Regions from separate parts of the Massilia sp. 05N420 genome, predicted to be linked through region 1. Evidence: predicted binding sites of a transcription regulator. Region 1 holds the regulator's gene; each other region holds the start of a gene.
What was found. Region 1 encodes LexA, which represses DNA repair genes until DNA is damaged. Its sites were predicted from a motif close to ACTGTATNNNNATACAGT; they were not measured.

Region 1 (4,912 bases):
GCAACGAATACAACCGCAGGGTCACGCAGGGCGCGACCTTCGCCCAGCCCGCGTCGACCGGCAAATAAGGCTTGTATCGGGAGCGACGATGAAACGACTTGCATTTGCGGTGCTGATGCTGGCCGCCGGGATGGCGCGGGCCGACGATCTGGGCGATGCCGAAAAGTCCTTGCGCGCGAAGGAATACGACAAGGCCTTGCCGATCTTGACGAAGCTGGCGAACGCCGGCAATGCCGAAGCGCAGTTCCGCCTGGGCGAGATGTACTGGCATGGCAACGGCACCGCGCCCGACCTGGGCAAGTCGCAGGCCTGGCTGCAGAAGGCCGCCACCGGCGGGCATGGCGGCGCGAAGGAGACCTTGGCGATCCTGAAGCAGCGCGAGGAGCGCGCCGCCGACCTGGCTTACTGGACCGGCGGCTACAAGGGCGAGGAGCTGGTATCGGGCAAGTTTGCCTGCCCGATACCGAAGCTTCCGGTGGTCTCCAGGACCAATGAGGAAATCAACCGCATCCAGGCCGAGATCGCCCAGTGGGAAACCTGCCACAACGATTTCGTCGCCAACGTGAAGCAGGCGCCGCAAGGCGGCAAACGTATCCCGCCCGACGTCTTCAAGTTGATGAGTCCGCGTGAGGCCGAGCAGGCGGCCGGCCGCGTCAACGATGCCCTGACGGGCGCCGCCATGCGCCGCCAGGCCGAGGCGCTGGCCTTTGCCGGCGACCGTGACGCCTGGTACGCGGCCACCGAAAAGTTTGTCAACGAGGCGAACGCCAGGACCGAGGACGACAAGCGCCGCCATAACGACGAGCAACAGCACGCACGGGAAGCCAATGATTCCTACCTGCGTAAAATGGGGGAGCAGGCGCCGCGTCCGCAGCGCTCGTGGGGCGGCAACAAGTAAGGATTGTTGAGCTGGCAGGGCTGTGGGGGTATGATAAATTTCTTTTTCACAGCCCTGCTTCACAGCTCTTTTCCATGAAGACTCTCCTGTTATGCGTCGCATTGCTGGCGGCCGGCACCGTCCGTGCCGACGAGCTGGCCGATGCCGACGCCCTGTTCGCCAAGAAGGCCTATCCAGAAGCCCTGCAGAAGTACACCAGGCTGGCCAATGCCGGCAACGTCACGGCCCAGCAGCACCTGGGCGAAATGTATTTTTACGGCGAAGCCGGCGCCATCGACATGGACAAGGCCACCGCCTGGTTCCGCAAGGCGGCGGCCAAAGGCAATGCCGTCGCCATCGCCTCGCTCGAGATGATGAAGCAGCGCGAGCTCCGCCGCGCCGACATCGACTACTGGATGACGAAATACGACGGCTCGGATGTCCGTACCGACGAGTACCGCTGCCCGGCGCCGCGCTTCCCGGCGGTGTCGCGCCAGACCGAGGAGATCGACCGCTACAGCGCGAAGATGAAGACCTGGCAGGATTGCTACAACCGCTATGCCGAGCACCTGAATGCGGTCACCCCGCTGAGCAAGCGTATTCCCGAGGACGTCCGTAAACTGATGACCAAGGCCGAATACGAGACGGCAAGCAAGCACCTGGACGCGGTGCAGGAGGGGCTGTCGGAAGACGCCAGGATCAGCGCCAAGATGGTCGTGGCCGACTTCACGGTCTGGCGCGACGCCACCGACGCCTATGTCAGCCAGCACAACGAGATCGTCAAGAGCGGGCCGACGCCCGAACGCGAGAAGGACCTGGAAGCGCGCAAGAACAACTATAACGGCGCAGGCACGAAGTAAGCCGTCCGCCGAATGAGAAACGCCCCGCAGGCGCAAGCCGGGCGGGGCGTTTATTTTGCCAAGTGGCAAAAATTAGTGCCGGCTCGGTGCCGGCTTAGTGCCAGCTCAGTGCCAAGAGCGCAGCAGGCCGACGGCCAGTCCTTCGAGCGCGAACTCGTCGGTGTGCGGATCGACCGTGATGACGGAGAAGTCCGGGTTTTCCGGCAGCAGTTCGATGGTGCCGCCGCTCTTGCGGTAGCGCTTGACGGTGACTTCGTCGCCGATGCGGGCGACTACGATCTGGCCGTTCTTTGCCGAATCCACTTTCTTGACGGCCAGGAAGTCGCCGTCGCAGATGCCGGCGTCGCGCATCGACCAGCCCTTGACCTTCAGCAGGAAGTCGGGCTTGCTCGAAAACATGGCCGGGTCGACCGAGTAGGTGGCCTCGACATGTTCCTGGGCCAGGATCGGCGAACCGGCGGCGACGCGGCCGACCAGCGGCAGCGACATCAGCAGGGCAGCCGGGACTGCCGGTACCGGAGCGGGTTCGGCTGCGGCGCCGACCAGGCGGATGCCGCGCGAGGTGCCGGGGGAGATTTCGATCGCGCCCTTGCGCGCCAGGGCCTGCAGGTGTTCCTCGGCCGCATTGGCCGAGCGGAAGCCCAGCTCCTGCGCGATTTCGGCGCGGGTCGGCGGGAAACCGGTGTTGTCGATCGCTTCCTTGATCAGGTTGAGGATCTGTTCTTGCCGTGCGGTGAGCTTGAGCATGTCAAAGATTAATTCGTAGGTGAGCGGTAGTGCGGGGCGAACCCGATACCCTGTATTTTTGTACAGTATTGCGCCGGGCGCAAGGGGAATCCGTGCGATTTGCCGGTTTTTTTTGCCTGCCGGGCACAGCCGATGCTCGGTAGGCAAGCCGGGCCGCCAACGCGGCCTCGAAATGGCGATTGAGCTCTTGACGTTTTTGCGGTTATAATGTCGGGCTTTCCCTTCCCACACTCGTCTTGACGCCGAGGTGGGCATTTGTTTAAACGTCCTTAAGGAGTGTTGCATGCGTCATTATGAAATCGTGTTTATCGTCCACCCGGACCAGAGCGAGCAGGTTCCGGCGATGATCGAGCGCTACAAGACCACGGTCACCTCGCGCGGCGGTAACATCCACCGCGTCGAAGACTGGGGCCGCCGTCAAATGGCTTACCAGATCCAGAAGCTGCCGAAGGCACACTACATCTGCATGAACATCGAGTGCGACAACGAGACCCTGGTCGAGCTGGAAACCGCATTCAAATTCAATGATGCCGTGCTGCGTCACCTGACCGTCAAGATGAAGAAGGCCGAAACCGCGCCGTCGCCGATGATGAAATCGGTGCAGCGCGAAGACGCAGCCAAGAGCCATCGCGCCGAGCAGGCAGCTGCTCCGGCCGCAGCCGCTTAATTCTTAATCTTAAGAAAGAAGCGCGCAAGGGCAGTGAACGAGCTGTTGCTGGTCGCAAGCATCGCGGAACGCGATGCCCTGCGCTACACCCCGGCCGGTATCCCCATCGTCAGCGGCATCCTGCAACATGGATCGCAGCAGGTGGAAGCAGGGATTGCCAGGCAGGTCGAATTCGAGATCACCGCGCTGGCCGCGGGCGATGTTTCGAAGCGATTTGCCGACGCCGAACTCGGTGCCGTCTACGAGTTTCGAGGGTTCATGGCCAGGAAGAACCGCAACAGCAAAGCCCTGGTGTTTCACATCATTGATTTCATTTAGATAGATACAGGAGCCTAAAATGGCATTCGGTAAAAAGTTCGACAAAAACAAAGCCAAGGAAAAACTGAAGCGTAAACAGCAGAACCCGCTGTTCAAGCGCAAGAAGTTCTGCCGCTTCACCGCTGCAGGCGTGGAACAGGTTGACTACAAAGACGTCGACACCCTGAAGGATTTCGTCCAGGAAAACGGCAAGATCATGCCGGCACGCCTGACCGGTACCAAGGCGCACTACCAGCGCCAAGTGGACACCGCCATCAAGCGCGCCCGCTACCTGGCCCTGCTGCCGTACACCGACCTGCACAACGCTTAATCGTCGGTCACGACACGTATACTGGAGAATAATATGCAAGTCATCCTGCTGGAAAAAGTCGTCAACGTCGGCAACCTGGGCGACYTCGTCAAGGTCAAGGACGGTTACGCACGTAACTTCCTGATTCCGCAAAAGAAAGCCCGCCGTGCAACCGAATCGGCCGTGGCCGAGTTCGAAGTCAAGCGCGCCGAACTGGAAAAAGCAGCCGCCGAGAAACTGGCAGCCGCTCAAGGCCAGGGCGACAAGCTGAACGGTATGACCATCACCATCGCCCAGAAAGCTGGCGTGGACGGCCGTCTGTTCGGTTCCGTGACCAACTTCGACATCGCTGAAGCCCTGAGCAAGCAAGGTTTCGCCGTCGAAAAGGCCAACGTGCGCATGCCGACCGGCCCGCTGAAGACCACCGGCGAGCACCCGGTTGCCGTCGCACTGCACACCGACGTCGTCGTCGACGTGACCGTTGCAGTCGTGGGCGAAGCTGCCTAAATAATCCAGCAACATCTGTTGCAGGAATGAAAAAAGCCGGGCTTGCCCGGCTTTTTTTATGCTTGGAAAATCACCAATCATTTCAGCCGGCGATGCGGAAAAGGTATAATGTCGGCCATGAACACCCCAGCAGACCCGCAGATCGAGTCGCTCCGCATTCCCCCGCATTCCATCGAAGCAGAACAGTCCGTCATCGGCGGCCTGCTGCGCGATAACGCGGCGTGGGACCGCATTGCCGATTTCATGCATGCGGAGGACTTTTACCGCTACGACCACCGGATCATCTTCGAACAGATGGTCCGCCTGATCAATGCTGGCAAACCTGCCGACGTGATCACCGTGTATGAATCGCTCGTCCAGCTCGGCAAGGCCGAGGAAGTGGGCGGGCTGCAGTACCTCAATGCGATGGCGCAAAATACGCCATCCGCTGCCAACATCCGCCGTTACGCCGAGATCGTCCGCGACCGCGGCGTGCTGCGCCAGCTCATCACCGTCGCCGACGAAGTCTCGGCCAAGGCCTTCAATCCCCAGGGCGCCGAGGTCAAGCAGATCCTCGACGAAGCCGAATCGCGCATCTTCGCGATCGCCGAGCAGGGCGCCCGCGGCGCCCAGGGCTGGCTGCCTGTGCAGCCGCTGCTGACCCAGGT
Region 2 (4,912 bases), on a different contig from region 1:
CGCGCCCAGCGCCACGATCACGGTAGGTTTTACGTGGGCCAGTTCCTTGTCGAGCCAGTAGTGGCAAGCCTCGATTTCCTTCTGCGCCGGGGTCTTATGGAGGCGCCGCTTGCCGCGCGGTTCCCACTTGAAGTGCTTGACGGCGTTGGTCACGTAAATGGTCTCGCGGTCGACGCCGGCCGCCTCGCACACGCGGTCGAGCAGCTTGCCGGCGGGCCCGACGAAAGGCTGGCCGGCCAGGTCCTCCTGGTCGCCCGGCTGCTCGCCGACGAACATGATCTTCGCCTTCTTCGGCCCTTCGCCGCCGACGGCCTGGGTGGCGAACTGCCACAACTCGCAGCGCCGGCATTCGTCCAGCTTGGAAGGCTGCTGGCGCTCCGGCTGGGCATCCTCGGGGGCGATCGGGATGGTCGTGCCCTTGCGCTGGCCCACCGCCTCGTACTGGCCGATCTTGCGCGCGCCCATCGCTGCCTCGGAAATCATATGCGGCACGATTTTGCCTTCTGGCAAATTTTTCCAGCGGTCCGAAGTGATGTGCTGGCGCATCACCTCGACGTTCAGGCGCGCCGGATTGAACACGCTGCGGTAGTAGGTCAGCCACAAGGCTTCCCCTGTGTCTTCGAGGTCGTCGGAGTTCTTCACCAGCGGGCCGGTATTGTGCAGGGTCTGGCCATCCCACAGCACGCTGGCCTCGGGCGTGGCGATCATCCAGCTGACCTTGCCCATGCGGGAAATAAAATGCTCGGCGACCTGGGGAAGCACGTCGTGGCGCGGCTCGTACCAGGCGACGAAGCGCGGCGGCCCGGCGTCAGGCGGACGTTCGCGGAATCGGATATAGGCATGCATGTCGTGTTCCTCGCGGTGCACCGCCTTCACCATCGCATGCAGGCGCGCGCCGTCTTCGTCGGCCGGCGACTGCACCTCGTGCTCGCCCTGCTGCCAGCGCCAGATCACGCGATAGAGAAAGGCCCAGCGGTCCGGCACGCGGCAGCAGGCGGCGCTTTGCAGCATGTCCATCAGCGAGCGCGGAATGCTCGGCGCGCCGTGTTTCGGCCCGTGTGCCGGTCCGTGGCGCGCTTGGTCCGATGCGGGCGGCGGCAAGTCGGAAGGATTATGCGGCTGCTCGGCCGTGGGCGGCGCACCCGAGAACAGGTCGCCGCCGGCGTAGGGCGTGCTCCAGGTTAGCAGCTCCGGCGGCACGTCGTGGACCAGCAGCTCGCGCGCCGCCTCGCGCCATTCGGCGAAGGTCTCGACCAGCAGCGGCTGGCCCGCACGCTGTCGGTCGATCGCGCTCATGCCGCCTGCAGCTCCGGCCACAGCTTCATCTGCTGCGGAGCGTCGGCCATGTTCCGCCGCAGCAGTTCGGAGGAGGCCGCGTCTTGCGCCGGCTTGTAGTCGGCGGTGACCACGAAGGGCGCCAGCTTCTTCAGGCTGCAGCGCAGGCGCGACAGATCCTCCCAGCGGATCCGGCGCAGGCGGCGCAGGTCGATGAGCCGTTTGGCCGAACGCAGGCCGATGCCGGGTACGCGCGCGATCATGGCTTCGTCGGCGCGGTTCAGGTCGAGCGGGAAGTGCTCGCGGTTGCCGAGCGCCCAGGCCAGCTTGGGGTCGATGTCGAGCGCCAGGTTGCCCGCCTGCGGCATCAGTTCGCCGGCCGTGAAGCCATAGCCGCGCAACAGGAAATCGGCCTGGTAGAGGCGGTGCTCGCGCAACAGCGGCGGCGGCGCGGACGGCACGCTGGACGGGCTCTGCGGGATCGGGCTGAAGGCCGAGTAGTAGACCCGCTTGAGCTTGTAGCTGCCGTACAGGGTCTGGGCCGTGTTCAGGATGGTCTGGTCGTCGCTGGCGTCGGCGCCGACGATCATCTGGGTGCTCTGCCCGGCCGGCGCGAAGACTGGCGCCTTCGGGTGCTCGTCCTTCTCGTCGAGCCTGGTGCGGATGGCGCCCATCGCCAGCTTGATCGTGTGGACGTTCTTTTCCGGCGCCAGGCGGGAGACGCTGTCCTGGGTCGGCAGCTCGATGTTGACCGACAGCCGGTCGGCGTACTTGCCGGCCAGCTCGATCAGGCGCGGGTCGGCATCCGGAATCGTCTTCAGGTGGATGTAGCCGCGGAACTTGTGCTCCTCGCGCAGACGCCGCGCGACCTCGACCAGCTGCTCCATCGTGTAATCGCTGGACTGGATGATGCCCGAGCTGAGGAACAGCCCGTCGATGTAATTGCGGAGGTAAAAATCCTGGGTCAGCTTGACCACTTCGTCGACCGCGAAGCGGGCCCGCGGCACGTTCGAGCTGCGGCGATTCACGCAATACTGGCAGTCGTAGATGCAGAAGTTGGTCAGCAGGATCTTCAGCAGCGATACGCAGCGTCCGTCCGGCGTGTAGCTGTGGCAGATACCCATGCCGTTGGTGGCGCCCAGGCCGTCCTTGTCGGCCGAATCCCGCTTGGGCGCGCCGCTGCTGGCGCAGGAGGCGTCGTATTTGGCGGCATCGGCCAGGATCTCGAGCTTGTCTTTGAGTTCCATTGTGCAGTAAATACTGTATGGATGAACAGTATACCGCAGTTCATGCCGGTGCGGCGGTGCGTGGACGCACGCTTGCCACGGGCGCGTCTTCATCGGTTTGCAACATGATCAAACTATGATAGTTTGCAATTGTTTTTGACGAATCTGATTATTGATGTCTGTCCAATTCCGCAATAACGTCCACGTCGCCGGCGCCGGACACGCGACCCTGGTGTTCGCCCACGGCTTCGGCTGCGACCAGACCATGTGGCGCTTCCTCGCCCCCGCCTATGAAGGGCGATTCCGCACCATCCTGTATGACCTGACCGGCAGCGGCGATTCCGACCGCACGGCCTATGACCGAGCAAGGCATGGAAGCCTGCATGGCCATGCCGACGATTTGCTGGAAATACTGACCGCCTGCGCGGCCGGGCCGGTGGTCTTCGTCGGCCATTCGGTCAGCGCCACGATCGGCATGCTGGCGGCGATCAAGGCGCCGGAGCGCTTCGCTGCGCAAGTCATGGTGGGACCGTCGCCCTGCTACATCAACGACGGCGATTATGTGGGCGGCTTCAGCCGCGAGGATATGGACAACCTGCTGGCGTCGATGGACGACGATTTCCCGAGCTGGTCACGGCGCATGGCGCCCATACTGATCGGGGCGAAGCGGCCGGCGCTGACCGCGGAGCTGGTGGCCAGCTTCATGCGCAACGACCAGGGCATTGCCCGCCATTTCGCCCGCGTGACCTTCCTGTCCGACCACCGCGCCGACCTGGCTCGTTCGACCGTGCCGTCGCTGATCCTGGAATGCAGCGACGATCCGCTCGTCCCGCGCGAGGTCGGCCACTACCTGCTGCGCCACCTGCCGAACAGCAGCCTGGACGTCATCGACGACGAAGGCCACTGTCCGCACATCAGCGAGCCGACCGCCAGTTCCCGGGCGATCGATGCCTTCCTGGCGCGGACGCTCGGCTGAGCGCTCAGCGGACCGGCTTGCCGTCCGCGTCCAGCACGGTCACCTCGCCCCAGCCCAGCTTGCGGATACCCGGCTCGACCTTGCGCAGGTCGCCGATCACGAGCCACACGACTTCGTCCGGATGCACGTAGCGCGCGCCGGCGCCGGCCAGCTGCTTGTCGCTCAGCGAGCGCATGCCGCCGGCGTAGCGGTTCCAGTAATCGTCCGGCAGGCCGAGGTTGATGCTGGTGATGGCCGCGCCTTCGAGCGCATCCAGGGTGGCGAAGCGGCCCGGCAGGCGCGAGGTCACGTTGCGCATCACGCTGTCGAATTCCTCGCCGGCGATCGGACGCTGGCCGGCGATGTCGCGGATCTCCTTCGACACTTCCTGCATCGCCTCGACCGTCTTGTCGGTCTGCACCGGCGCGATCGTCAGGAAGCTGCGCTGGCCGCGCATGTCGATCATGCGGGCGGTGGTGCCGTAACTCCAGTGCTTGTCGAGGCGCAGGTTGCGGTTCAGGCGCGAGGTCGCCATGCCGCCGAAGTCGTGCATGACGGCCTGGATCGCCAGTTCGTCCGGCTGGCCGGACGGCAGCGAGACGTGGGCGGCGACGATGGTCGACTGCGGCGCCTCCGGCTTGTCGATCAGGTAGATGCGCTTGCCCGCGGTGGCCGGCACGCTCGGCACCTGCTTGGCGGGGGCGCCGCCGGCCTGCCATTTGCCGAAGCTCGACTCCAGCGCCGGCATCAACTTTTCGAGGGTGGTGTCGCCGGCCACGACCAGGGTCGCGCTGCCCGGACGGAACCAGGCGTCATGCCAGCGCGCGACGTCGTCGCGGCTGATGGTCCGGGTGCTGGCTTCGGTACCGGAAGCCGGACGGCCGTAGGCATGGCCCGCGCCGTACAGGATGCCCGGGATCACGCGCACCGCGAGGGCGCTCGGCTGGGCCTTCTCCTGCCCCACCTGAGCCAGGCGGCGCTGCTTGGCCAGCTCGACCTGGTCCTGCGGGAAGGTGGCGTTGAGGGCGGCGTCGGCCATCAGCGCCAGCGACGGCGCCAGGTTGGCGCTGGTTGCCTTCAGGCGCACCACCGACTGGTCCTGGGAGGTGCCGGTGCTGATGTCGGCGCCCAGCGATTCCAATGCGTCGGATAACTGGAACGCGTTGCGCGCCTTGGTCCCCTTGTCGATCAGGCCGAGGCTCAGCGACGCCAGGCCTTCCTTGCCGACCGGGTCGGCGGCGGCGCCGGCATCCAGCACCAGCGCGGCGTTGACGATCGGCGCGCCATGGCGCTCCAGCAGCACGACCTTCAGGCCGTTCTTGAGCTGGGCGCGCTGCATGGCCGGGAAGCTGACGTCGGGCGCCTGGCCGAGGGCCGGCAACTGCTTGCGGTCGAAGCCGGATTTGACGGCCGCCAGTTTCGGATAAGGCTTGACCGTCATCGTGTAATGATGCCC
Region 3 (4,912 bases), on a different contig from region 1:
TTGATGGTCTTGAACTTGTCGATGTCGATCACGCCGAAGGCCAGCGGACACTCCTCGCGCGCCGCCTGGCGGATCAGTTCCTGGGCCTTCTTCTGCAGGCCGACCTTGTTCAGCAGGCCGGTCGCGCGGTCCTTGGCAATCAGGTCCTTGCTGATGCGGATCTTGCTGGCCCGGTTGACCAGCTGGGCGCACAGCAGGCCGGGGTCGCCGGCCGGCAGCACCGCGTCGAAGCCGTTCGCCAGGGCGCGCTGCATCAGGGCGGCGTCCGGCTGGCGCTGCAGCAGCACGATCTCGCGCACCGGGTCGGCTTCGATGTTTTTCTTGAGTACGCGCGCCAGGGAATCGGTGCGCGCGAACTCGGCATCGCTGATCAGCACCAGGTCGGGCTGCAGCTCGCGCACCCGCAGGTGCAGGGTCTGGGCCTGGTCGTGCGGGATCAGCTCGATGCGCGCCTGGCGCAGGCAATCGTCGTCGAATCCGCCGGCTTCTCCCAGGTGGAGCAGGCGTACCAGCTCGCCGCGCTTTTGCTGGACGAAGAGATTGAACAGCTTGTCGACCAGTACGTCGTTGGCGATCGGCTTTTCGGCATAGGCCAGGCAGTGGGAGTCGACCAGTTTCTGCTGCAGCAGGTAGCGCCCGCCCTGGCGCGAGCTCTGCAGGTAGACGTATTCGCGCCCCGGCGGCAGGCGCTGCAGCAGCTCGCCCAGCATCAGGGTCTTGCGGCTGTCCTGCATGTCGGCCTGCATATTGTGCAGGGCATCGAGATCGATCACGAACAGGCCGTTGCCGGCATCGCCCTCCACCGCCGCCACGAACTCGCTGACTTCGCTGAAGAAAGCCATGTCGAAGTCATATTTGTGGGCGTGGAGCCGCAACTCGGCAGCGTTGTCCTTGATGAAGAAACTCTGCGACAACAACAGCGCACGGTATTTGTAGAGCGGGACGTTGCTTGGCATGGGACCTGGTCTGTGTATCGGAATGCATCAGCAACACAAACATACAAGGATCCTGAGAAAAATTGTATAAAAAGGGAAACTTTTTTTATCAAATATGCATTCCGAATGACGGTGCAACAACACTCTGCTTGGTCCTCGTGCCTGATGCGATCACGCAAGCTTGGCATTCAGGATAGCTATCGTCCTGTTGTGTACGGTGGCGTTTTATGCAGGAGTTCACGTCCAAGGACTCCTGCGAAGCCGCGAACAACACAATTCAGTCCATGGATGACGCTCGAAACAGCGTCAACAGGAACATCAAAGTTGAAATTCGCGATGGCATCGTAAGTATGGAATGCGTGAAGAAATAAGTTGACACGCCAATAAAGCAAATCCGCCCTCGGGCGGATTTGTTCGTTTACAGCGGCCCGCAGTCAGACCACGCCCTCGATCACCCGGCGTACCTGCAGCGCGCGTTCCTCGACGCTGCCGCTCACCAGGGTATACGGAATGCCGCGCGCCTCCAGGTCCTCCAGGACGAGCTGGTGGATGCGCCCGCGCCAGGCTTCGTTCTCGCGCGCGGCCTGCTCCTCATAGGGGATGTCGTCGGCACAGACGAAGGTATGCGCATAGCGCTCGCGGCATTCGTCGGCGCAGCGCAGCAGCTCGGGCGGGACCGGCTTGCCGACCTGGCCGAATTCCAGGCCCAGCAGCAAGGTAGTCAGGGCATTCGTGTCGACGAACAGGTAGCGCCTGGCGTAGGGCATCTGCTCGTCCTCGGCCTCGCGGTGGCGCAGGGCGATGTCGACATAATCGCCGGCATCCAGCTGGCCTTCCTTGTCTTCCCAGATGTAGCGGCCGATCTCGGGCACGGCCACGCTGCCGTACTGGCGCGCCAGGTATTCGCACAAGGTCGATTTGCCGGTCGATTCCGCACCGACAAACACCACCCGCCTGATCCGGCCTGCTGCGCTGCCCTGCTCTTCCATATGAATCCCGTGATCGTAATGAATTACTTGCATCCCAGAAAGATGCGAGGCGCCATCCTAACTCAAAACAGGTCCATCTGCGGGCTCGCCTTGGCCTTCCCGCCCTGCGGCTTGCCGCCCGCCTCGGCCGCCGGCACGCCGCCGAACAGGTCGAGCTGGGTGACGTCCTCGTCGCGGCGCTGGCAGGCCGCGGCCGAGGGCACCACCAGCGGGCGGCGGAACTGCGTGCCGTCCATCTTGCTGAAGCGGCCATTGAAGCCGTCCATGCCGAGCCGCTTGACCGCCTTGGTGAAGYGCTGGCGGATCAGGTCGGCCCACACGCCTTCGCCCGTCATGCGCTTGCCGAAATCGCTATCGTATTCCTTGCCGCCGCGCATATCTTTCATGCGATTCAGGACGCGTTGAGCCCGGTCTGGAAAATGAGCGTACAACCATTGATGAAACAGCGGGTTGACTTCCCACGGCATGCGTAGCACGACGTAGTGCGCGCCGACCGCGCCGGCGTCCCTGGCGGCCTCGAGGATGCGCTCGATCTCCGGTTCCGTGATGAAGGGAATGATGGGCGCCACGCTGACGCTGACCGGGATGCCGGCTTCGGTGAGCGTGCGGATCGCGCGCAGGCGGCGTGCCGGCGCGGCCGCGCGCGGCTCGAGGGTGCGCGCGATCTCGCCGTCCAGGGTCGTGAGCGTGATCGCGGCGGCCGCCAGGCCCTTCTCCGCCATCGGCGCGATCAGGTCGATGTCGCGCTCGATCAGCGCCGACTTGGTGATCAGGCCATAGGGGTGCTTGCACTCGGCCAGCACCTGCAGCACTTCGCGCGTGATGCCGCGTTCGCGTTCGCAAGGCTGATAGGCATCCGTGTTGACGCCGATGGCGATGCTTTCGGGCACATAGCCGGGGCGGGCCAGTTCGCGGCGCAGCAGGTCGGCCGCATTCACCTTGGCGAAGATGCGGCTTTCGAAGTCGAGGCCGGGCGACAGGCCGAGATAGCTGTGCGAGGGACGTGCAAAGCAATAGATGCAGCCGTGCTCGCATCCCCGGTAGGGATTCAGCGAGACATTGAAGGGAATGTCCGGCGATGCATTGCGGGTCAGGATGGTTTTGGCAAACTCATCCGTGACAATGGTCTTCGGCGCGGCCGGTCCTTCATCCTTCAGCCCCGGGACCGTCCAGCCGTCGTCGAAACGCTCGCGGCCGTGGACTTCGTAACGGCCCTGGAGGTTCGACACGGCGCCACGGCCCTTGTGCGGCGTGAGCGGCCGCGGGGGGATCATGACCTGGCCTTGCAATTCCACGTCTTCTGCCCAAGCTTGTTGGCGATTCACTATGGCGCTCCCGAGTACTGTATGGATATACAGTATCGTACACCTGCTTTATTGTTGGTTCAAGCGCGAAATAGACGGGATTGTTGTTCCACAAACCGATCGAATCCGTCGAGCAACGAAGTGTAGTGTTCAGGCCGGTTTTCGAGGCGGGACAGCGCATGCACGGCCGCTTCCAGCGACGACAGCTGGTCCGGCGCATGGGCCTTGCGAATCCGATAAGCCGAAGGCGGCAGTTCCTGCAGAGCCAGGCGCGGCAGGCACTGCAGCGCAGGGTTCAGGTAGAGCATCTTGCGACTCTTGCGCCAGGTGGCGTCGAGCAGCACCAGGCGCAGCGCCTCCGGCTGCGCCAAGCCGGCAGGATCGAGCGGCGGCGGCGCCGGCAGGCCGAGCGCGGCTTCGCCGGGGGTGTGCGGGTACAACAGCAGCGGCCTGCGTCCGTCCGCATGCAGGCCCGCGTCCAGCTCGGCGGCGGCAAACGCCTCGCCGACCAGCAGCCGGCTCGACGGCAGGGACAGGTGCAGCAGCCGCGCGCTGTTCTTGGCGTGATGCACCTCGAGCGGATGTTGCAGGACCAGCAGCTCGACACGGCTGGCGAGCGGCACCGCGAAGCCGCAGATGCAGGCGCTCCGCGCGCGCAGGCAGGCGGCGCAGGTGGCGCGCCGGGAAGCTGAAGATGTCATGGGCGGCGATTGTACTCTCCGCCCGGCGGACGAAACATCAAAAACTGCCGCCCACCCGCTCCCCGCGCGGCGGCATATTGTCCGGCTCCGGCACCGGGGGATCGTCCTTGCGCAGGGGCTTGAGCGCCCCGCTCCACCGCACCACCTGGTCGAGCATGGTCTCGACCGCGCGCTCGTGGTGTTCGGCCGGGTTGAAGGTGGTGAAATTCTCGAAGTCGGTGAACAGCGACAGCATCACCTGGGCGCGCACGTCGGCCACCATCAGCTCGCCCATCACCAGGCGCAGGTTCTCGATCGCGCGCGCGCCGCCCGCGCTGCCGTAGCCGACGAAGCCGGCCGCCTTGTTGTTCCACTCCTTGTACAGATAGTCGATGGCGTTCTTCAGCGCGCCGGACGTCCCATGGTTGTACTCCGGCGTGACGAACACGAAGCCGTCGAACCCGGCGATCTTCGCCGCCCAGGCCTTCGTATGCGGCTGCGAATACTGGCCCATCGACGGCGGCACCGGCTCGTCCAGCAGCGGCAGGTCGAAGTCCGCGATGTCGACCAGTTCGAAGGCGGCGTCGCCGCGCGCGGCCGCGCATTCCATCACCCAGCGCGCCACGTCGGGCGCCTTGCGTCCGGGGCGGGTGCTGCCCACGATGATTCCCACATTGATCATGCTCCCCTCCATCCATGCGATTGGTGATTCATGGTGCCACGCGCCAGCCTCCCCCCAGCGCCCGGTACAGGTCCACGTGCGCCGCCAGCCAGCTGGCGCGCAGCTGCAGCACGGCGGTTTCGGCGCTGAAGGCGTTGCGCTGGGCGTCCAGCTCTTCCAGGTAGGAGGAGTAGCCGTTGCGGTAGCGGTTGTGGGCGATGCGCAGGGCCTCGGCGGTGGCAACCCGGCGCGCCTCGGTCTGGTCGAGCTGCTCGCGCAGGCGCTGCACGGCCGTCAGCGCATTCTCGGTCTCGGCGAAGGCGTTGCGCACCACCGATTTGTA
Region 4 (4,912 bases), on a different contig from region 1:
TTCTCAAGATCAGGCCCTAAATACTTGATTCCACAGCCTTTATTTTCATATCCACAGGAAATGTGGATAAAGTTGTGGACAAGCGCCTCTTGACAAGCCGGGAGGGCAGTATTGGTGCGGGTTTCAACAAATTGCCCGTTCAACAGGCAAAATCTTAGCCCTGCAAAATCAAGGACTTAGCCAAGCCCCAGTTTTGTGCAGGACATGGCTATGCGGCAAATTCCTACAAGGGTAGGACACGGGGGATAACTATTATTTCCAAGCTCATTTCCAGCGGCTTCGCGCCCGCTCGCGCACCAGCATCCTTACTTCGTCCGGCATCGGCTTGCGGCTGTGCGGCGTATCCCCGTTCACCCACACGCATTCCTCGTAATGCTTCAGCATCGCCGGGCTGATGAAGCGGGTTCGCTGGGCGTAGACATGCCGGTCGCCCATCTGCGCCTGCTGCTTGATGAAGAAGCGGTTCGGCACCACCAGGTGCAACTGCTCCCTGGCGCGCGTCATGGCCACATACAACAGGCGCCGCTCCTCCTCGATGTCGTCGCCGCTGCCGGTGGCCATGTCGGAGGGGATGCAGCCGTCCACCACGTTCAGCACGTGCACCGACTGCCACTCCTGGCCCTTGGCCGAATGGATGGTCGACAGGATCAGGTAATCCTCGTCCAGCAGCGGCGGACCGGCGCGGTCGCTGGTCGCTTCGGGCGGATCGAGGGTCAGCTCGGTCAGGAAGGTCTCGCGCGAACCGTAGCCGCCGGCCAGCGCCACCAGCTGCTCGAGATCGGCCGCGCGCACCGGGGCGTCGTCGTACAGGCGCTCCAGGTGGGGCTGGTACCAGCCGCGCACCAGTTCGATGTCCATCGGCCAGCGTAGCCCGGGCGTCCGCAGGCTGCGGAACAGGGCCACGAAGGCTTCCCAGTCGCCCTGGGCGCGCGCCGGCGCTTCGAAGGCTTCCACGGCCGCCAGCGGATCGGCGGCCTCGCCTACCGCATCCAGCAGCCGCGCCGCGTTCGCCGGGCCGATGCCGGGGATCAGCTGGGCGACGCGGAATCCGGCCAGGCGTCCGGCCGGGTTCTGGGCGAAGCGCAGCACCGCGAGGATGTCCTTGATATGGGCCGCTTCCAGGAATTTCAGGCCGCCGAACTTCACGAAGGGGATGTTCCGGCGCACCAGCTCCAGCTCCAGCGCGGCGCTGTGGCTGGCGGCGCGGAACAGCACCGCCTGCTGGGTCAGCCTGGTGCCGGCTTCGCGCTGTTCCAGCACGCGGTTGCAGACCCAGCGCGCCTGCTCGGCCTCGTCCGGAATCAGCACCAGCTGCGGCTTCGCCGTCGACACTTTATCCGTCCACAGCGTCTTCGCATGCCGCTCCAGCGCGGCGGCGATAACGGCGTTCGAGGCATCCAGGATGGGCTGGGTGGAGCGGTAGTTGCGGTCGAGGGTGATGACGCGGGCCGGCTGCGAGAAGGCTTGCGGGAAGTCGAGGATGTTGCGCACCGTCGCCCCGCGGAAGGAATAGATGGCCTGGGCGTCGTCGCCGACCACCATCACGCCCTGCCCGTCCGGCTTCATGCCCTGGATGATGGCGGCCTGCAGGCGGTTGGTGTCCTGGTATTCGTCGACCAGCACGTGGTCGAACAGCGCGCCCAGCTCCGGTCCGAGTTCCGGGTCGGACGCCATCTCGGACCAGAACAGCAGCAGGTCGTCGTAGTCGAGCACGTTCTGCTCCTGCTTGGCGTCGACATAGGCGCCGAACAGGCGTTTCAGCTGCTCCTCCCATTCGCTGCACCAGGGGAAGGTCGTCTGCAGCACCTCGCCGAGCGCGTCCTGGCTGTTCACCACGCGCGAATAGATGGCCAGGCAGGTGCCTTTCAAGGGAAACCGCTTCTGGCCACCGGTGAGGCCAATATCCTGGCGCACCATGCCCATCAGGTCTTCGGAATCGCCGCGGTCGTGGATGGTGAAGGAGGACTCCAGCCCGGTCCGGCCGGCGTACTCGCGCAGCAGGCGGGCACCGATGCTGTGGAAAGTGCCGGCCCAGGGCAAGCCCGCCACCGCCTGGGGCGAGGTCCCGAAGACGCGCTGCAGGACACCGCCGGCGCGCTGCGCCATCTCGTTGGCGGCGCGCCGCGAAAAGGTCAGCAACATGATGCGCTGCGGATCTGCGCCGGACTGGATCAGCCGGGCCACGCGGTGGGCCAGCGTATTCGTCTTTCCCGAGCCGGCGCCGGCGACGACCAGCAGCGGCCGCGGCATGGTAAGGCCGACGTCGTGTTCGACGGCCGCGCGTTGTTCCGGATTCAGGGACGCATAGGGGTCGGGCAGCGGATCATGCAGCGCGGGTGCGGAAACGCTGGGGTCGGCGGTATCGGGCATAATGCAACAGGTCTGGAGATGCCAGAACTGTACATTTATCCAGTAGAGTTAGGCAAGTCCCATAAGCTGGCCAGGCTTGTTCAGATATCCACAAAATCTGTGAATAACCATGTGGAAAAGCACCCCCTTGACATGCGGGAAGCAAGGAATGATGCGGCTTCCAACAATTTGCCCATTGTGCGTGCAGGATGTGAAACACGCAAAATCAAGGGCTTACGATGTCAAGCGGCGCACGATTCAAATATTTTTGCAAGATGCATTGCAGAAAAATTTGTGCATAACCACGACACCCCAGAAACACTCAAGCGGAGGGCGGGCGGCGGCGTTCCGGCTCGCCCAGCACCCTTTCGATGACCGCTGGATCGATGTCCCGCGAGCGCAGGAATTCCACGGCCGAGATCGTGCCGTCGCGTGATTGCAAGGCTACGCCGAGATCGACGACGCTGCTGCGCTGCGCATCCAGGCGCTGGGTCAGGCTAGTTTGCTCCATTGCATCTCCTGTTTGATCGGAATCAAGGCCGCTTGCCGCAGATGCAGTATCGGCCAGATTAATTGCAAGTCAAGAGGACATATCGCATCCGCATATTACGCGCAGATGACGGCGCAGCGCATCCGCGTGCGCCGCCGCCGCGCCGCCCGGCCTAGAATGATCCCGTCAACCATCACCAGCGAGGACCCCATGACCATGACTCCCGATCCCGACCTGAAACCGGGCGACGAAGCCGAACCGGGCACCCCGGGCGCGGGCGAGGACCTTTGCGAGACCTGCGGCGGCAGTGGCAAGCTGACCGACGGCAAGATCTGCCCGGAATGCGAAGGATCCGGCCGCGTGATGCGCGGCATCGGCGGCGGCTAAAACCCAGCCACTGCCACATGGACAGGAGGGTGGACGCAGCGCGATAATCGGTGCATGACCACCTCGCCGCATCCGCTGCCGGGGGAGCCCGGCTCCCCGCCCCGCCCGCAAACCCTGTCCGACCTCTTCATCTCCTTCACGCTGCTGGCCTTGCAAGGTTTCGGCGGCGTGCTCGCCGTCGTCCAGCGCGAGCTCGTCGAGCGCAAACGCTGGCTGACCCAGGAGGAATTCATCGAAGACTGGGCCGTCGCCCAGATCATGCCGGGCCCGAACGTGGTCAACCTGTCGCTGATGATCGGCGGCCGCTATTTCGGCCTGCCCGGCGCCATGACCGCCCTGGCCGGGCTGCTGGCCCTGCCGCTGGTGCTGGTGCTGACCCTGGCGGTGCTGCACGACCGCTTCGCCGACAGCCCGCAGGTGGCCGGCGCCCTGCGCGGCATGGCCGCCGTCTCGGCCGGCCTGATCGGCGTCGCCGGCCTGCGGCTGGCCGCGGCCCTCAAGCGCAGCCCGCTGCCGATGTCCTGGTGCGTGGCCATCGCCGCCCTCGGCTTCGTGCTGGTGGCGCTGCTGAAATGCCCGCTGCTGTACGTGCTGCTGGGCCTGGGCGGCCTCGGCTGCGTCCTCACCTGGCGCCGCCTGACATCATGAGCCCGGCACACGAGACCCTGCACCTGGCGCTGGCCTGGTCCGACTGGCTGAACCTGTTCGGCCACTTCCTGCTGCTGTCGACGATGTCGATCGGCGGCGCGATCTCGACCTCGTCCGAGATGCACCGCTTCCTGGTCGAGCAGCACCACTGGCTGACCCAGGACCAGTTCAATGCCGCGATCGCCCTGGCCCAGGCCGCGCCCGGCCCCAACGTGCTGTTCGTGGCCCTGATGGGCTGGCACGTCGGCATCAATGCCGGCAGCGTCGGCGCCGCCCTGTTCGGCGTGCTGGTCTGCATGGTCGGCATCATGACGCCCTCGACCATCATCACCTACACGGCGGCGCGCTGGGGCCACCGCAACCGCGACCTGCGCGCCGTGCGCGCCTTCAAGCAGGGCATGGCGCCGGTGGTGATCGCCCTGCTGCTGTCGACCGCCTGGATCCTCGGCAGTTCGGCCGGCGGCGGACAATGGCGGCTGTGGCTGCTTTCCGTCGCCGCCGGCGCGGTGATCTGGCGTACCCGGCTGCACCTGTTGTGGGTGCTGGCGGCCGGCGCCCTGCTCGGCGCGCTCGGCATCGTCTGAGTTCGCTGCAATGTCTACTGCAAGACGGCGGCGCAGCGGGCATACTTATGCAATTGTTCACCTATCGATGGAAAGACGATGACCGATCTTGCCCAAGCCAATGTACTCAGCGAACACGCCTGCTTCGGCGGCGTGCAGCGCTTCTACCAGCACGACTCCAGCGCCATCGGCCTGCCGATGCGCTTTTCCGTCTACCTGCCGCCCGGAGCGGAAGGCAAGAAGCTGCCGGTGCTGTTCTACCTGGCCGGGCTGACCTGCACCGAAGAAACCTTCATGATTAAGGCCGGCGCCCAGCGCGTCGCCGCCGAGCTCGGCGTGATCCTGGTCGCGCCCGACACCAGTCCGCGCGGCGCCGGCGTTCCCGGCGAGACCGACAGCTGGGACTTCGGCGTGGGCGCCGGCTTCTATCTCGACGCCAGCGCCGAGCCCTGGGCCCGCCACTACCGCATGGAAA

Region 2: the regulator LexA is predicted to act here: its motif matches at 2,535-2,552, upstream of AC1DIX_RS07635 (putative DNA modification/repair radical SAM protein).
Region 3: the regulator LexA is predicted to act here: its motif matches at 3,266-3,283, upstream of AC1DIX_RS05555 (PA0069 family radical SAM protein).
Region 4: the regulator LexA is predicted to act here: its motif matches at 2,397-2,414, upstream of AC1DIX_RS20790 (ATP-dependent helicase).

Annotation. Positions count from the first base shown of each region.
Region 1 covers NZ_JBFTMX010000042.1:57,734-62,645, reverse strand. Annotated here, with positions in the region: gene AC1DIX_RS22415 (tetratricopeptide repeat protein) at 1-68, shown strand, start outside; gene AC1DIX_RS22410 (tetratricopeptide repeat protein) at 89-898, shown strand; gene AC1DIX_RS22405 (tetratricopeptide repeat protein) at 973-1,737, shown strand; gene lexA (transcriptional repressor LexA) at 1,843-2,484, opposite strand; gene rpsF (30S ribosomal protein S6) at 2,768-3,151, shown strand; gene priB (primosomal replication protein N) at 3,185-3,469, shown strand; gene rpsR (30S ribosomal protein S18) at 3,489-3,779, shown strand; gene rplI (50S ribosomal protein L9) at 3,813-4,265, shown strand; gene AC1DIX_RS22375 (replicative DNA helicase) at 4,383-4,912, shown strand, end outside.
Region 2 covers NZ_JBFTMX010000009.1:73,690-78,601, reverse strand. Annotated here, with positions in the region: gene AC1DIX_RS07640 (UdgX family uracil-DNA binding protein) at 1-1,296, opposite strand, end outside; gene AC1DIX_RS07635 (putative DNA modification/repair radical SAM protein) at 1,293-2,522, opposite strand; gene AC1DIX_RS07630 (alpha/beta fold hydrolase) at 2,677-3,477, shown strand; gene AC1DIX_RS07625 (M16 family metallopeptidase) at 3,482-4,912, opposite strand, start outside.
Region 3 covers NZ_JBFTMX010000006.1:151,670-156,581, forward strand. Annotated here, with positions in the region: gene AC1DIX_RS05545 (GGDEF domain-containing protein) at 1-956, opposite strand, end outside; gene AC1DIX_RS05550 (AAA family ATPase) at 1,370-1,924, opposite strand; gene AC1DIX_RS05555 (PA0069 family radical SAM protein) at 1,987-3,198, opposite strand; gene AC1DIX_RS05560 (tRNA-uridine aminocarboxypropyltransferase) at 3,309-3,929, opposite strand; gene AC1DIX_RS05565 (NADPH-dependent FMN reductase) at 3,967-4,590, opposite strand; gene AC1DIX_RS05570 (efflux transporter outer membrane subunit) at 4,619-4,912, opposite strand, start outside.
Region 4 covers NZ_JBFTMX010000037.1:21,151-26,062, forward strand. Annotated here, with positions in the region: gene AC1DIX_RS20790 (ATP-dependent helicase) at 265-2,370, opposite strand; gene AC1DIX_RS20795 (hypothetical protein) at 2,672-2,860, opposite strand; gene AC1DIX_RS20800 (hypothetical protein) at 3,050-3,226, shown strand; gene AC1DIX_RS20805 (chromate transporter) at 3,281-3,874, shown strand; gene AC1DIX_RS20810 (chromate transporter) at 3,871-4,458, shown strand; gene fghA (S-formylglutathione hydrolase) at 4,537-4,912, shown strand, end outside.